One region of the Streptomyces sp. NPDC057616 genome, then DNA from elsewhere that is predicted to be linked to it. Evidence: riboswitches for the same ligand, from Rfam matches in the RefSeq annotation. Region 1 holds a riboswitch; each other region holds the start of a gene.
What was found. A riboswitch is a leader RNA that binds a small molecule or an ion and turns the genes downstream of it on or off. The one in region 1 is predicted to bind thiamine pyrophosphate.
Positions count from the first base shown of each region.

Region 2: linked by a shared signal. The riboswitch ahead of ACFU97_RS30900 (thiamine ABC transporter substrate binding subunit) and the one ahead of thiC (phosphomethylpyrimidine synthase ThiC) in region 1 are both predicted to bind thiamine pyrophosphate.
Region 3: linked by a shared signal. The riboswitch ahead of thiO (glycine oxidase ThiO) and the one ahead of thiC (phosphomethylpyrimidine synthase ThiC) in region 1 are both predicted to bind thiamine pyrophosphate.

Region 1 is NZ_JBHVGU010000017.1:126,634-131,008, forward strand. It holds gene ACFU97_RS22500 (hypothetical protein) at 1-580, shown strand, start outside; gene thiC (phosphomethylpyrimidine synthase ThiC) at 905-2,719, opposite strand; TPP riboswitch at 2,712-2,901, opposite strand; gene ACFU97_RS22510 (YibE/F family protein) at 2,972-4,375, shown strand, end outside.
Region 2 is NZ_JBHVGU010000028.1:69,752-74,126, forward strand. It holds gene ACFU97_RS30895 (ABC transporter permease) at 1-1,046, opposite strand, end outside; gene ACFU97_RS30900 (thiamine ABC transporter substrate binding subunit) at 1,091-2,170, opposite strand; TPP riboswitch at 2,258-2,365, opposite strand; gene rlmN (23S rRNA (adenine(2503)-C(2))-methyltransferase RlmN) at 2,401-3,507, opposite strand; gene ACFU97_RS30910 (hypothetical protein) at 3,957-4,375, shown strand, end outside.
Region 3 is NZ_JBHVGU010000048.1:44,036-48,410, forward strand. It holds gene ACFU97_RS39965 (thiazole synthase) at 1-100, opposite strand, end outside; gene thiS (sulfur carrier protein ThiS) at 104-304, opposite strand; gene thiO (glycine oxidase ThiO) at 301-1,455, opposite strand; TPP riboswitch at 1,453-1,564, opposite strand; gene ACFU97_RS39980 (hypothetical protein) at 1,618-1,959, shown strand; gene ACFU97_RS39985 (NAD(P)/FAD-dependent oxidoreductase) at 2,005-3,246, shown strand; gene ACFU97_RS39990 (Rv2175c family DNA-binding protein) at 3,313-3,678, shown strand; gene thiE (thiamine phosphate synthase) at 3,819-4,375, shown strand, end outside.

The sequences.
Region 1 (4,375 bases):
CGGGCCGGCGATGGGGCTCGCCACCACCCTCGGCGAGGCCGCCGAGACGGCCGGCGCGGGCGCCGTCGCCGTCGCCGCCGTCCTCACGCCGGTCCTTGCCGGAACAGCAGCGGTGATCTTCCTGCTCGTCGGCTACGTCATCCGGTCGCTCGACCCCGGCCAGGTCTTCGGCAAGACCTTGATCACCGCCGGCTGGGTGTTCGGCGTCCTGACCGCGGCCGCGATCCTGGTCGCCGCCGTCGGCCTGCTGCTCACGGCTCTGCGCAACAGGCCGTCGCTCGAGGACGGGCCGTACGGCGAACTGCGCGGGGACGTGGCCCTGGCCAGGGAAGCCTGGCGCGAGGCACTCCTGGAGCGCGGCATCATGCCGTTCCTCAGGGAGGCACTCGCCGACCCGGGCGCCGCCGCGGCCCTGCACAGCACCACACCGCGGACGCCGACCAGCCGTATGCCGAGCCTGGGCTACGACCGCCCCGGCTTCAGCAGCCCGGACGACGGCTCCGGCGGATCACGCCCGAGCTTCTCGAGCCCGGACTACACCAGCCCGGACTTCGGAGGCCCGGAACACCAGCCGGAGTGAGCGCCGGCTTGCGCCCTCCGCATCGGAGCGGCCCGTGGGGGCCGGCCGGGGGAGCGCAAGCCGAACACCCCTTTCGCCACGCCCTCTTCGGTCTGCTCGCACCGTGTCAGCCGGGCGGACCGTCCAGGTCGGACCCCTCGTGCACGACGTCGTGGGCGATGTCCACGAGGGGGAGGTTGTGGTGAAGGCGTAGGCGCGCAGGCGCTCGAAGGCGCCACCGGGCGAGATGTTCAGCCGCATGCGCGACGTCGGTGCATGCAAGTCGACGGGCGGCGCACGCCGGAACCCTCCTCAAGGGCTCCGGCGCACACGCGGCGCTCGCCGTCAGTCGGCGATCGGCAGATACACCCGGTTCCCAGCGGCGGCGAACTCCTTCGACTTCTCCGCCATGCCCGCCTCGATCTCGTCCCGGTTCCCGCCGTGCTCACGGCGGATGTCCTGGGAGATCTTCATCGAGCAGAACTTCGGCCCGCACATCGAGCAGAAGTGGGCGGTCTTGGCCGGCTCGGCGGGCAGGGTCTCGTCGTGGAACTCCCTTGCCGTGTCCGGGTCCAGGGCGAGGTTGAACTGGTCCTCCCACCGGAACTCGAAGCGGGCGTCGGACAGCGCGTCGTCCCAGTCCTGGGCACCGGGGTGCCCCTTGGCGAGGTCGGCCGCGTGGGCGGCGATCTTGTAGGTGATCACGCCCGTCTTCACATCGTCGCGGTTGGGCAGGCCCAGGTGCTCCTTGGGCGTGACGTAGCAGAGCATCGCCGTGCCCCACCAGGCGATCATCGCGGCACCGATGCCGGAGGTGATGTGGTCGTACGCCGGCGCGACGTCCGTGGTCAGCGGGCCGAGCGTGTAGAACGGAGCCTCCTCGCAGATCTCCTGCTGAAGGTCGATGTTCTCCTTGATCTTGTGCATCGGGACGTGCCCCGGGCCCTCGATCATGGTCTGTACGTTGAAGCGCTTGGCGATCGTGTTGAGTTCCCCGAGCGTGCGCAACTCGGCGAACTGTGCCTCGTCGTTGGCGTCCGCGATCGAACCCGGCCTCAGGCCGTCGCCCAGCGAGTACGTGACGTCGTAGGCGGCGAGGATCTCGCAGAGCTCCTCGAAGTTCTCGTACAGGAACGACTCCTTGTGGTGCGCGAGGCACCAGGCGGCCATGATCGAGCCGCCGCGCGAGACGATGCCGGTCTTGCGGTTCGCGGTGAGCGGGACGTACGGCAGCCGCACACCCGCGTGGACCGTCATGTAGTCCACACCCTGCTCGGCCTGCTCGATGACGGTGTCCTTGTAGATCTCCCAGGTCAGCTCCTCGGCCCGGCCGTCGACCTTCTCCAGGGCCTGGTAGAGCGGCACGGTGCCGATGGGCACGGGGGAGTTGCGAAGCACCCATTCACGGGTCGTGTGGATGTTGCGGCCGGTGGACAGATCCATGACCGTGTCGGCGCCCCAGCGGGTCGCCCAGGTCATCTTCTCGACCTCCTCCTCGATGGAGGACGTCACCGCGGAGTTGCCGATGTTGGCGTTGACCTTCACCAGGAACCTCTTGCCGATGATCATCGGCTCGATCTCCGGGTGGTTGACGTTGGCCGGCAGCACCGCGCGGCCCGCCGCGATCTCCTCGCGGACCACCTCGGGCGCCACGTTCTCCCTCAGCGCCACGAACTCCATCTCGGGCGTGATCTCGCCCCGGCGTGCGTAGGCGAGCTGGGTGACCGGCATCCTCTCGCGCCCTCGCCGCGGCTGGCGCGGGCGTCCGGGGAAGACCGCGTCGAGGTTGCGCAGCCCGCCACGCGGCGAGGTGTGCTTGATGCCGTCGTCCTCGGGGCGGACGGGGCGGCCCGCGTACTCCTCGGTGTCTCCGCGGGCGACGATCCAGTTCTCCCGCAACGGGGCGAGCCCCCTGCGGACATCGGTGTGGGTGAGCGGATCGGTGTACGGGCCGGAGGTGTCGTACAGCGTGACCGACTGCCCGTTGGTGAGGTGCACCTGACGGACCGGCACCCGCAGATCGGGGCGTGAGCCCTCGACATACGCCTTGTGCCAGCCGATGGACTTCCCGGCCTCCGAGGACTGTTCACCGGACTGTTCGCCCGGAATGGACAGTTCGTCCTGGTTGGAGGCAGGCGTGCGTGCGTCCTTGTTGGTCATGAGACCTACTCCCTACGCCGGCATTACCCGGTAACAGGTTCGGCGGTCGACGCAGCGATATCCGTCTGTCGACGTCTCGTTGGGGCCATCACCCGACTTCGGTGATGTTCCACGTGAAACATCGCAGGGACGGAGGTCAGCGCCCTCTCAGCCCGGTGCTCCGAGCTCCCGCGTGTGCAAAGGTGTCTCCACGCTAGCGTCAATTCCGGCGAGCTGAACAGGGGGCCCCGGCGTTCTTGCAATGATCGGGCGGTGACCACGACACGCCAGCACCCGTACCCACCCCCCGAGCCGCGCCCTGAGCACACCTCCCACAGCGGCCAGGAACACGGTCACGGTGCAGGCCATGGACACGGTCACGGGCAGCGCGCCAATGCCGCTGCCGGCCACGGTCACTCGCACAGCCACGGTCCTGCGGCGCCCGTCTCCAAGCACCTGCGCAAGGTCATCGCGGCGGTGCTCATCCCGTTCACCGCGGCCGTGGTGGTCGGGCTCGTGGTGCTGTGGCCCGGCGGCGCACCGGCCCATCAGCGTTCCGGCGTGGGCTTCGACCGGCAGACCCAGCAGGCGACGGTCGCCAAGGTCGTGAACGTGGACTGCAAGTCGGTGAACGCCTCCGGCCAGGCCGCGTCGGGCAACGCCTCCGGCGCCGCGAGCTCCTCCGCCCAGCAGCCGGAGAAGGGCACCTGCAAGAAGGCGACGATCCGCGTCGACACCGGCAAGGACAAGGGCCGCACGTTCACCGAGATCGTGCAACCGGACCAGTCACGGCAGCTGCACGAGGGCGAGAAGGTCGTGGCCGCCTACGAGCCGTCCGCCCCGAGGGACCTGCAGTACTCGGTGACCGACGTCAACCGGCGGTTCCCCATGGCGCTGCTCGCCGGCATCTTCGCGCTCGCCGTCGTGGTGGTGGGCCGTCTGCGCGGGGTCATGGCGCTGGTCGCGCTGGCCGTCAGCTTCATGGTGCTGACCTTCTTCATCCTGCCCGCGATCCTGCAGGGCTCGAACCCGCTGCTCGTGGCGGTGGTCGGGTCGAGCGCCATCATGCTGCTCGCCCTCTACATGTGCCACGGCCTGTCCGCCCGTACCTCCGTGGCGGTGCTCGGCACGCTGCTCTCCCTCGCGCTGATCGGCCTGCTCGGCTCCGGATTCATCGGCTGGGCGGCGCTGACCGGCAACACGGACGACAGCACCGGCCTGATCCACGGCCTGTACCCGTCGATCGACATGAGCGGTCTGCTGCTCGCGGGCGTCATCATCGGCTCGCTCGGCGTCCTCGACGACGTGACGGTCACCCAGACCTCGGCGGTCTGGGAGCTGCACGAGGCGAACCCGTCGATGGGCCGGCGGGAGCTGTACCGGGCCGGCATCCGCATCGGCCGGGACCACATCGCGTCCGTGGTCAACACCCTCGTCCTCGCCTACGCGGGCGCCGCCCTGCCGTTGCTGCTGCTCTTCTCCATCGCGCAGAGCGGCGTGGGGACGGTCGCCAACAGCGAGCTGGTGGCCGAGGAGATCGTGCGCACGCTGGTGGGCTCGATCGGCCTGGTCGCCTCGGTCCCGGTGACGACGCTGCTCGCGGCCCTGGTGGTCGCGGCCGACCGTCCGGCGGCCGAGCCGGTCGCGGGGAGGTCGCCGGGCGCCGCAGCGCCGGTT
Region 2 (4,375 bases), on a different contig from region 1:
GCCAGGGCGCCGATCAGCACGGCGACGGCGGTGGCGGCGGCCGCGTACTGCAGGGAGTTGCCGATCGCCTCGATCGGCGGGACGAGGAAGGTGCCGCCGTCGTCGCGGGTCAGCGACCGGTAGTAGCCGAAGTCCGGGGCGCCCAGCGACCGTTGCACCAGCACGGCGAGCGGCAGCACGAGCAGCACGGCGACGGTGGCCAGGACGCCGGCGAGCAGCCCCCACTCCCGGGCCCCGCGCGGCCGTCGCGCGGTCACGGACGCGTCGACGAGCCGCAGGGCCGTCTCGCGCCGCCGTACGGTCCAGGCGTGCACCGCGAGGATCACGCCCACCGCCAGGAACTGGACGATGGTGAGCACCGCGGCGGTGGAGAGGTCGAAGATCTCGGACGTCTGCCGGTAGATCTCCACCTCGAGCGTGGAGAAGGTGGGCCCGCCCAGGATCTGCACCACGCCGAAGGAGGTGAAGGTGAAGAGGAAGACCATCAGCGCTGCCGCGGCGACGGCGGGCGCGAGCGCGGGCAGCGTCACCCTCCGCCAGGCCCGCAGCGGCGAGGCGCCCAGCATCCGCGCGGCCTCCTCCTGCCGCGGGTCGAGCTGGCTCCACAGGCCGCCGACGGTCCGTACGACGACGGCGTAGTTGAAGAAGACGTGCGCGAGCAGGATGGCCCACACGGTGGTGTCGAGCCGTACGCCCCACCACTCGTCGAGCAGTCCCCCGCGTCCGACGAGCGCGAGGAAGGCCGTACCGACCACGACCGTCGGCAGGACGAACGGGACGGTGACGACGGCCCGCAGCACCTGCTTGCCGGGGAAGTCGAAGCGCGCGAAGACGTAGGCGCCGGGGAGCGCGATCAGCAGCGTGAGCGCGGTCGAGGCAAGCGCCTGCCAGGTGGTGAACCACAGGACGTGCCGGATGTCGGACTGGGTGACGACGTCCGCGATCCGGCCGAACTGCCAGGCCCCGTCGACCTTGAGCCCGCGCGCCACGATCGCGGCCACGGGCCAGGCGAAGAACAGCGCGAAGAACGCGACGGGCACGGCCATGAGGCCGAGCCGCGCCGCGCTCCCCGAGCGACGGCCGCGGACGGCTACTTCAGTACGAGTGACGTCCACGACTTGACCCACTGGTCACGGTTCTCGGCGATCTTGCCGGGCGCCATCTTCTCCGGGTCCCCGGCCGGCTGCCCGAACTTCTGGAACTCGGCCGGGACCTGCGCGGCCTCCCGCACCGGGTAGACGAACATGTTCAGCGGCATGTCGTCCTGGAACTCCTTGGTGACCAGGAAGTCCAGGAGCGCCTTGCCGCCCTTGGCGTTCTTGGCGTTGCTGAGCAGACCCGCGTACTCGATCTGCCGGAAGCAGGTGCCGTACGACGTCCCGGTCGGCGCCGTCTTCGGCTTCGGGTCGGCGTAGATGACCTCGGCGGGCGGCGAGGAGGCGTAGGAGACGACGAGCGGCCGGTCGCCCTTGGCCTTCTTGCCGCCGGCGGAGCCGGAGAACTCCTCGTTGTAGGCCTGCTCCCAGCCGTCGACGACCTTCACGCCGTTGGCCTTGAGCTTCTTCCAGTAGCCCTGCCAGCCCGCGTCGCCGTACTTCGCGGCGGTGCCGAGCAGGAAACCGAGGCCGGGCGAGGAGGTGGCGGCGTTCTCGGTGACGAGGAGGTTCTTGTACTGGGGCTTGACCAGGTCGTCGAACGACTGCGGCGGCGTCAGCCTGTGCTTGCTGAAGTACGCCTTGTCGTAGTTGACGCAGATGTCGCCGGAGTCGATGGGCGTGACCCGGTGCTTGGCCTGGTCGACCCGGAACTCCGGCAGGATCATGTCGGAGCCCTTGGCCTCGTACGACTGGAAGAGGCCGTTGTCGAGCGCCCGCGAGAGCAGGGTGTTGTCGACGCCGAAGAAGACGTCGCCCTGCGGGTCGTCCTTGGTGAGGATGGCCTTGTTGACGGCCTGACCGGCGTCGCCGTCCTTGAGGACGTGCACCTTGTAGCCGGACTGCTTCTCGAAGTCGGCGAGCACGCTCTTCGAGACGGCCCACGAGTCGTGGCTGACGAGGGTGACGGACTTGGAGCCGGCGGACCCGCCGCCGCCGGACGAGGACCCGCACGCGGAGAGGGTCACGAGTCCCAGCCCGACGACCAGCGCCGCGAGCTTCCTGTTGTTGTTCACCGAATTCCTCCTGGCTGACCAGGAAGAGACGCGGCCCTGCCCGGGACCGGCGGACAGGGCCGACGGCTCCCGGGCAGGGCGCAACAGCTTGAGTGATCACCGAACTTCCTACCCAGAATGACCTGGGCAAGGTTCAGAGGGTCTGCGGCCCGGTTGCCGCACTCTCAGCGCTGTGGCGCTCCCCTGTCGGAATATGCAGATGTGTGTACGGGTGTTCGTACCGGCTCAGGTTACCGCTCGGTGGCCGCGAGCTGACCGCAGGCCCCGTCGATCTCCTGCCCACGGGTGTCCCGGACGGTCACCGGTACACCGTGTGCGGCGATGGCCTCGACGAAGGCCTTCTCGTCCTCGGGCCGGGAGGCGGTCCACTTCGAACCGGGCGTCGGGTTGAGCGGAATGAGATTGACGTGCACGGGCTTGCCCCGCAGCAGCCTCCCGAGCCGGTCTCCCCGCCACGCCTGATCATTGATGTCGCGAATGAGCGCGTACTCGATGCTCAGCCTGCGCCCGCTCTTCTCGACGTACTCGAACCCGGCGTCGAGGACCTCGCGCACCTTCCACCGTGTGTTCACGGGGACGAGGGTGTCGCGCAGCTCGTCGTCGGGGGCGTGCAGCGAGATCGCCAGCCGGCACTTCAGGCCCTCGTCGGCGAACCGGTGGATGGCCGGCACGAGCCCGACGGTCGACACGGTGATGCCGCGCTGGGACAGCCCCAGCCCGTCCGGGGCGGGGTCGGTGAGGGCCCGGATGGCCGTGATGACCCGCTTGTAGTTGGCGAGGGGCTCGCCCATGCCCATGAAGACGATGTTGGACAGCCGGGCCGGCCCGCCGGGCACCTCGCCGTCCCGCAGCGCGCGCATCCCGTCCACGATCTGGTGGACGATCTCCGCGGCGGAGAGATTACGGTCCAGCCCCGCCTGCCCGGTGGCGCAGAACGGGCAGTTCATCCCGCATCCGGCCTGCGAGCTGATGCACATGGTGACCCGGTCCGGGTACCGCATCAGCACGGACTCGACGAGCGTCCCGTCGAACAGCCGCCACAGGGTCTTGCGGGTGGTGCCCTGGTCGGTCGACAGATGCCGTACGACGGACATCAGGTCCGGCAGCAGAGCCTCCTGCAGCCGACTGCGCGAGCCGGCCGGGATGTCGGTCCACTCCGCCGGGTCGTGCGCGTACCGCGCGAAGTAGTGCTGCGAGAGCTGCTTGGCGCGAAACGGCTTCTCCCCGATCTCGGCAACCGCCTCCTTGCGCTCGGCAGGCGAAAGATCGGCAAGATGCCGCGGCGGCTTCTTGGCTCCGCGGGGGGCTACGAAAGTGAGTTCTCCGGGCTTTGGCATGGCTGTACCAGTGTCGCAGACGAACGGTGGTGACCTGGGGCCGTCGCCTGGGACGCCTGTCACTCCCGTTCGCCATTGGTCGGCTCACCCGAAGGGTCTGGCCAGCTGGCATCGCTGCCGCCAGTCGAGGTGACGGAGGGTGCGCCATGGCCATCGGCCGCAAGGGTTCGCGACGCATCGTCGTCGACGGCACGGTCTCCCACTGGCGCCTGCGCCGCCGGCCTACGTACGACCAGGCTCTCTGCAGGCCGTGCACGTACACGGTGCAGCACGCGGACACCCCGGCGCCGAGCGTTGCGGTGCTGCCCAAAGACGTCGCCGCAGCCATCTCGTCGGCCCTCCGCCGGGGCTGGCAGCCGACGTGTCCGGGCTCGCCGTTTCGCCTGGACCAGGTCGGGCCCCGGTAGGGATCTAGTCGGCGGGCCGCCACGCCGCTACAGTCCCTCGCCATGATCTCCGACAGCCGGCCGGCGCCGGACGCGACCCTGTTGCGGTACGGGCTGCGGCGTCTTCTCTATGCGCTGCCGTTCGACCTGATGGCGATGGGGTTTGGAGTCGCCGGGATCTGGCTCGTGGTGAGGGTTGGCCACCTCCCCGTCAGGGGTTGGCTGTGCGTGGGCCTGATGGTTGGGATGGGCCTCCTCGGCGTGCTCCAGTTCGTCCTCCGCTGGCGCGGCCGCCGTTGGGTCACGGTCTTCGACGCGACCGGTCTCTGGTGGATCCGCGGTGACCAGGCCGCGGTGATCCGGTGGGACTCACTGGCCGGGGTCGGCATCTACTGGGCTCGCGGCGGCAGGACCGGCAAGTTCTCCGTCGAGTTGTGCCCCGGTCAGGAGATCGACCGCGACGATCCGCTGCTGTGGCGGTT
Region 3 (4,375 bases), on a different contig from region 1:
GCGCCCGCTCCAGCACGTCGAGGCTCGGGGCACCGCCGGTACCCATGATCAGGCGGGACGTGAAGGACGTACCGCCGAGGGCGAAGGGATCGTCGGCCATGGGTCAGCCTCCTTGGACGGCGGTGAGGACCTCGACGCGGTCCCCGTCGGAGAGGGGCGTCGCCGGCCACTGCGCGCGCGGGACGACGGTTTCGTTGAGGGCGGCGGCCACGCCGGAGGGGGCCGGGGTCAGCGTCCGCACGACGGTGTCGAGAGCGGTGCCGGAAGCGAACTCCCGGGGCTCCCCGTTGACGGAGATGTTCATACGGGCTGCTCCACGCGCGCGAAGCGCCTCGGGGTGAACGGGCGGGCCTCGTCCGGCAGTTCACCGGTGGTCAGGACGTGCGCCATGGCGTCGCCGGTGACCGGCGTGAGCAGCACGCCGTTGCGGTGGTGCCCGGTGGCCAGCAGGAGCCCGGGCAGCTGCGTCGGGCCGAGCAGGGGCGCGTTGTCGGGGGAGCCCGGGCGCAGACCCGCGCGCGTCTCCGTCAGCGGCAGCTCGGTGATGCCGGGGACCAGTTCGTGCGCGTCGCGCAGCAGCTCGTAGACCCCGCCCGCGGTGACCGTCGTGTCCCAGCCGAGCTCCTCGGTGGTCGCGCCGATCACCAGCTCGCCGTTCTCGCGCGGCACCAGGTAGACCTGGCTGCCGCGCACCACCGCGCGCACGGTGCGGCTCAGGAAGGGCGCGAACCGCCGCGGCACGGTCAGCCGCAGCACCTGCCCCTTCACCGGCCGCACTGGCGGCAGCACGTCGTCGGGGACACCGGGGAGCCGCCCGCTGAGGCTGCCGGCGGCCAGCACCACCTGGCCCGCGCCCAGTTCGGTGCCGTCCGCCGTGGTGACACCGCGGGCCCGGTCGCCCGCGACGTGGAAGCGCTCGGCCCACTGGCGGTGGAAGACCACGCCCGCGTGCTCGCACGCGGCGACCAGCGCGCGTGCCAGCCGCCGCGGGTCGATCTGGTGGTCGCCGTCGACCCGGAGCCCGCCGCGCACGCCCGGCGCGAGCATCGGCTCCAGGCGCCGGCAGTCGCGGCCCGACAGCCACTCCGACTCCAGCCCCGACTCCCGCTGCAGGGCGTGCAGTTCGCGCAGATGGGCGCGGTCGTCGGCGTCCAGCGCGACGGCGAGGGTGCCGCACCGGCGGTAGCCGAGGTCGTGGCCGGTGAGCTCGGTCAGCTCGGCCGCGAACTCCGGATAGCGGCGGGCCGAGGCGAGGTTCAGGCCGAGCAGGGTCTGCTCGCCGTAGTGCAGTTCGGTGACCGCGGCGAGCATCCCGGCGGCCACCTGCGCGGCACCGCCCCCCGGTTCGGGATCCACGAGGGCCGTGGCGAACCCGCGCTGCGCGGCGCGCCAGGCCGTGACCAGGCCGATGATTCCGCCCCCGACGACGAGGACGTCCGACATACGTGACGGCATGGGCGTCCAGCCCCTCCCTTCGCCGGCATGACCCGGATCAGGTTCGTACGGTCGGAGGCCGCCAGCCTCCCTCTCAGCCCGGTGCGTCCGGGCTCCCGCGAGTGCTTGTACGTTGGCCACCCTAGCCCGACCCTCCGCGCCTCTGTAAGGGAGCCTCCCGCCATGCCCCGCTCGCTGGACGGACTCGTCCTCGCCCCTGTCGCCGACCAGGCCCCAGGTCAGGTGGGTACGCGGACCCGGTTCACGTACCACGAGAAGGACGGCGAGATCTGGGCCGCGTACGCGGGCGGGGACGTCGTACGGGGCCATCTGGTGGGTACCCGGGACGGCGACCGGCTGGACTTCCGGTACGTGCAGCTCAAGCGCGACGGGACGACGTCCTCGGGGCACTGCGTGTCCACGGTGGTGGAGCTGCCGGACGGGCGCGTGCGGCTGGAGGAGACCTGGGAGTGGGAGTCGCAGAGCGGCAGCGGCACCAGCGTTGTGGAGCAGGTCACTGAGTGAGCACGACTGCTGACTGACATTTTGTCAGTTGGCTAGGGTGATCAGGTGAGCGAGCAGACGCAGGAGACGGGTGGATCGCCCTCGCGGCGCGTGGTCGTGGTGGGTGCGGGCATGGCCGGTGTGCAGTCCGCGGTGGCGCTGCGCGAGCAGGGCTTCACCGGCCGCGTGACCCTGATCGGCGCCGAGCCCCACCAGCCCTACGACCGGCCCCCGCTCTCCAAGGCCGTCCTGCTCGGCAAGTCCGAGGGCTCCGCCTTCGACGTCGACTTCGAGGCGCTCGGCATCGAGCTTCAGCTCGGGTGCGAGGTGCTGGGCCTGCGCCCCGCCGAGCACGAGCTGGACACCGAGGCCGGTCCCGTCCGGTACGACGTCCTCGTGCTCGCCACCGGTGCCGAACCGATTCGGCTGCCGGGCGCCGAGGGCGTCCCCGGCGTACATCTGCTGCGCACCCTGGACGACGCCGAGCGGCTGCGGCCCGTCCTCGCCCGGCAGCACGACATCGTGGTGGTCGGCGCGGGCTGGATCGGCGCCGAGTTCGCCACGGCCGCACGCGAGGCGGGCTGCGCGGTGACCGTCGTCGAGGCGGCGGACCGGCCGCTCGCCGGCGCCCTGCCCGCCGAGGTGGCCGCGCCGATGGCCCGCTGGTACGCCGACGCCGGTGTCGAACTGCGCACCCACGCGCGCGTGGAGCGCGTCGAGCCCGGCGCGGTCGTCCTCGACGACGGCTCGCGGCTGCCCGCGGGCGCGGTCGTGGTCGGCATCGGCGCCCGCCCCGCCACGGCCTGGCTGAGCGGCTCCGGCATCGAGCTCGGCAGGCACCACGAGGTCGTCGCCGACGCCCATCTGCGCACCTCGGCACCGGACGTCTACGCCGTCGGCGACTGCGCCTCCTTCCCGTCGGGGCGCTACGGCGAGCGCCTGCTCGTCCACCACTGGGACAACGCCCTCCAGGGGCCGCGGACGGTCGCCGAGAACATCGTCGGCGGCAGCACCGGGGTGCCGCCGGCCGTCTACGACCCCGTCCCGTACTTCTGGTCCGAGCAGTTCGGCCGTTTCGTCCAGTACGCCGGTCACCACGCCTCCGCCGACACGACCCTGTGGCGCGGCGACCCGGCCGGGCCCGCCTGGTCCGTCTGCTGGCTGCGCGAGGGCCGTCTGGTCGGCCTGCTCGCGGTCGGCCGGCCCCGGGACCTGGCGCAGGGCAGACGGCTGATCGAGGCCGGCACACCGATGGACGCCGAGCGCATCGGCGACCCGGCCCGGCCCCTGAAGGCCGCCACGGCGTAACGCGCGACCCCCGGGTCGGGCCAGCCTGGCTTCCGACTGTCAGTGCGGGATGGCAGGCTTGATTCCGTGACCGAGATTGACGCAAAGATCGATGCTCTCGTCCCCGCCTGGCTCACCCTCCCCGACATCGCAGAGATGCTCGATGTCGAGGTGACGCGAGTGCGGCAGCTGGTCAAGGAGGGCCAGCTCATCGCCGTACGCCGTGGTGAGAACCGCGCACTGCACGTCCCCGCCGCCTTCATCGACGGGAACAAGGTCGTCAAGGGCCTCAGCGGCACCCTGACGCTCCTGCGCGACGACGGCTTCACGGACGAGGAGATGCTCGAGTGGCTCTTCACTCCCGACGAGAGCCTGCCGGGCACCCCCGCCCAGGCCCTCAGCGAGAATCGAGGCACGGAGGTGAAGCGCCGCGCCCAGGCGCTCGCCGTCTGAGCCGAACTCGCTGATCCGAACACCGTCCGGCGTACGGGCCGGGGTCCGCGCGGGCCGCGGCCGTGGTTCACTGCGGCCGCAGCACCGAAGCTTCCCGCGGGCTCGCGGCCCGTACGCCACCGACAACGGGGGACACCCACATGCCCGGCACCGCAGCCACCGCACGCGCCCGCCTCGCCGACGCCCGCGTCTACCTCTGCACGGACGCGCGCAGGCGCCAGGGTGATCTGCCGCAGTTCCTGGACGCCGTGCTGGCGGGCGGTGTCGACATCGTGCAGCTGCGCGACAAGGGCATGGAGGCCGGCGAGGAGCTGGAGCACCTCGAGGTCTTCGCCGACGCCTGCGCCCGCCACGGCAGGCTGCTCGCGGTCAACGACCGGGCCGACGTCGCGCACGCGGCCGGCGCGGACGTTCTCCACCTGGGCCAGGGCGACCTCCCGGTCCCCGCGGCCCGCGCGATCCTCGGCGGCGACGTCCTCGTCGGCCGCTCGACGCACGCGGAGTCCGAGGCCGCCGCGGCCGCCGTCCAGGTGGGCGTCGACTACTTCTGCACCGGACCCTGCTGGCCGACCCCGACCAAGCCGGGCCGCCACGCCCCCGGCCTCGACCTGGTCCGGTACACCGCCTCCCTCGGCACCGACCGCCCCTGGTTCGCCATCGGCGGCATCGACCTCGCCAACCTCGACCAGGTGCTGGA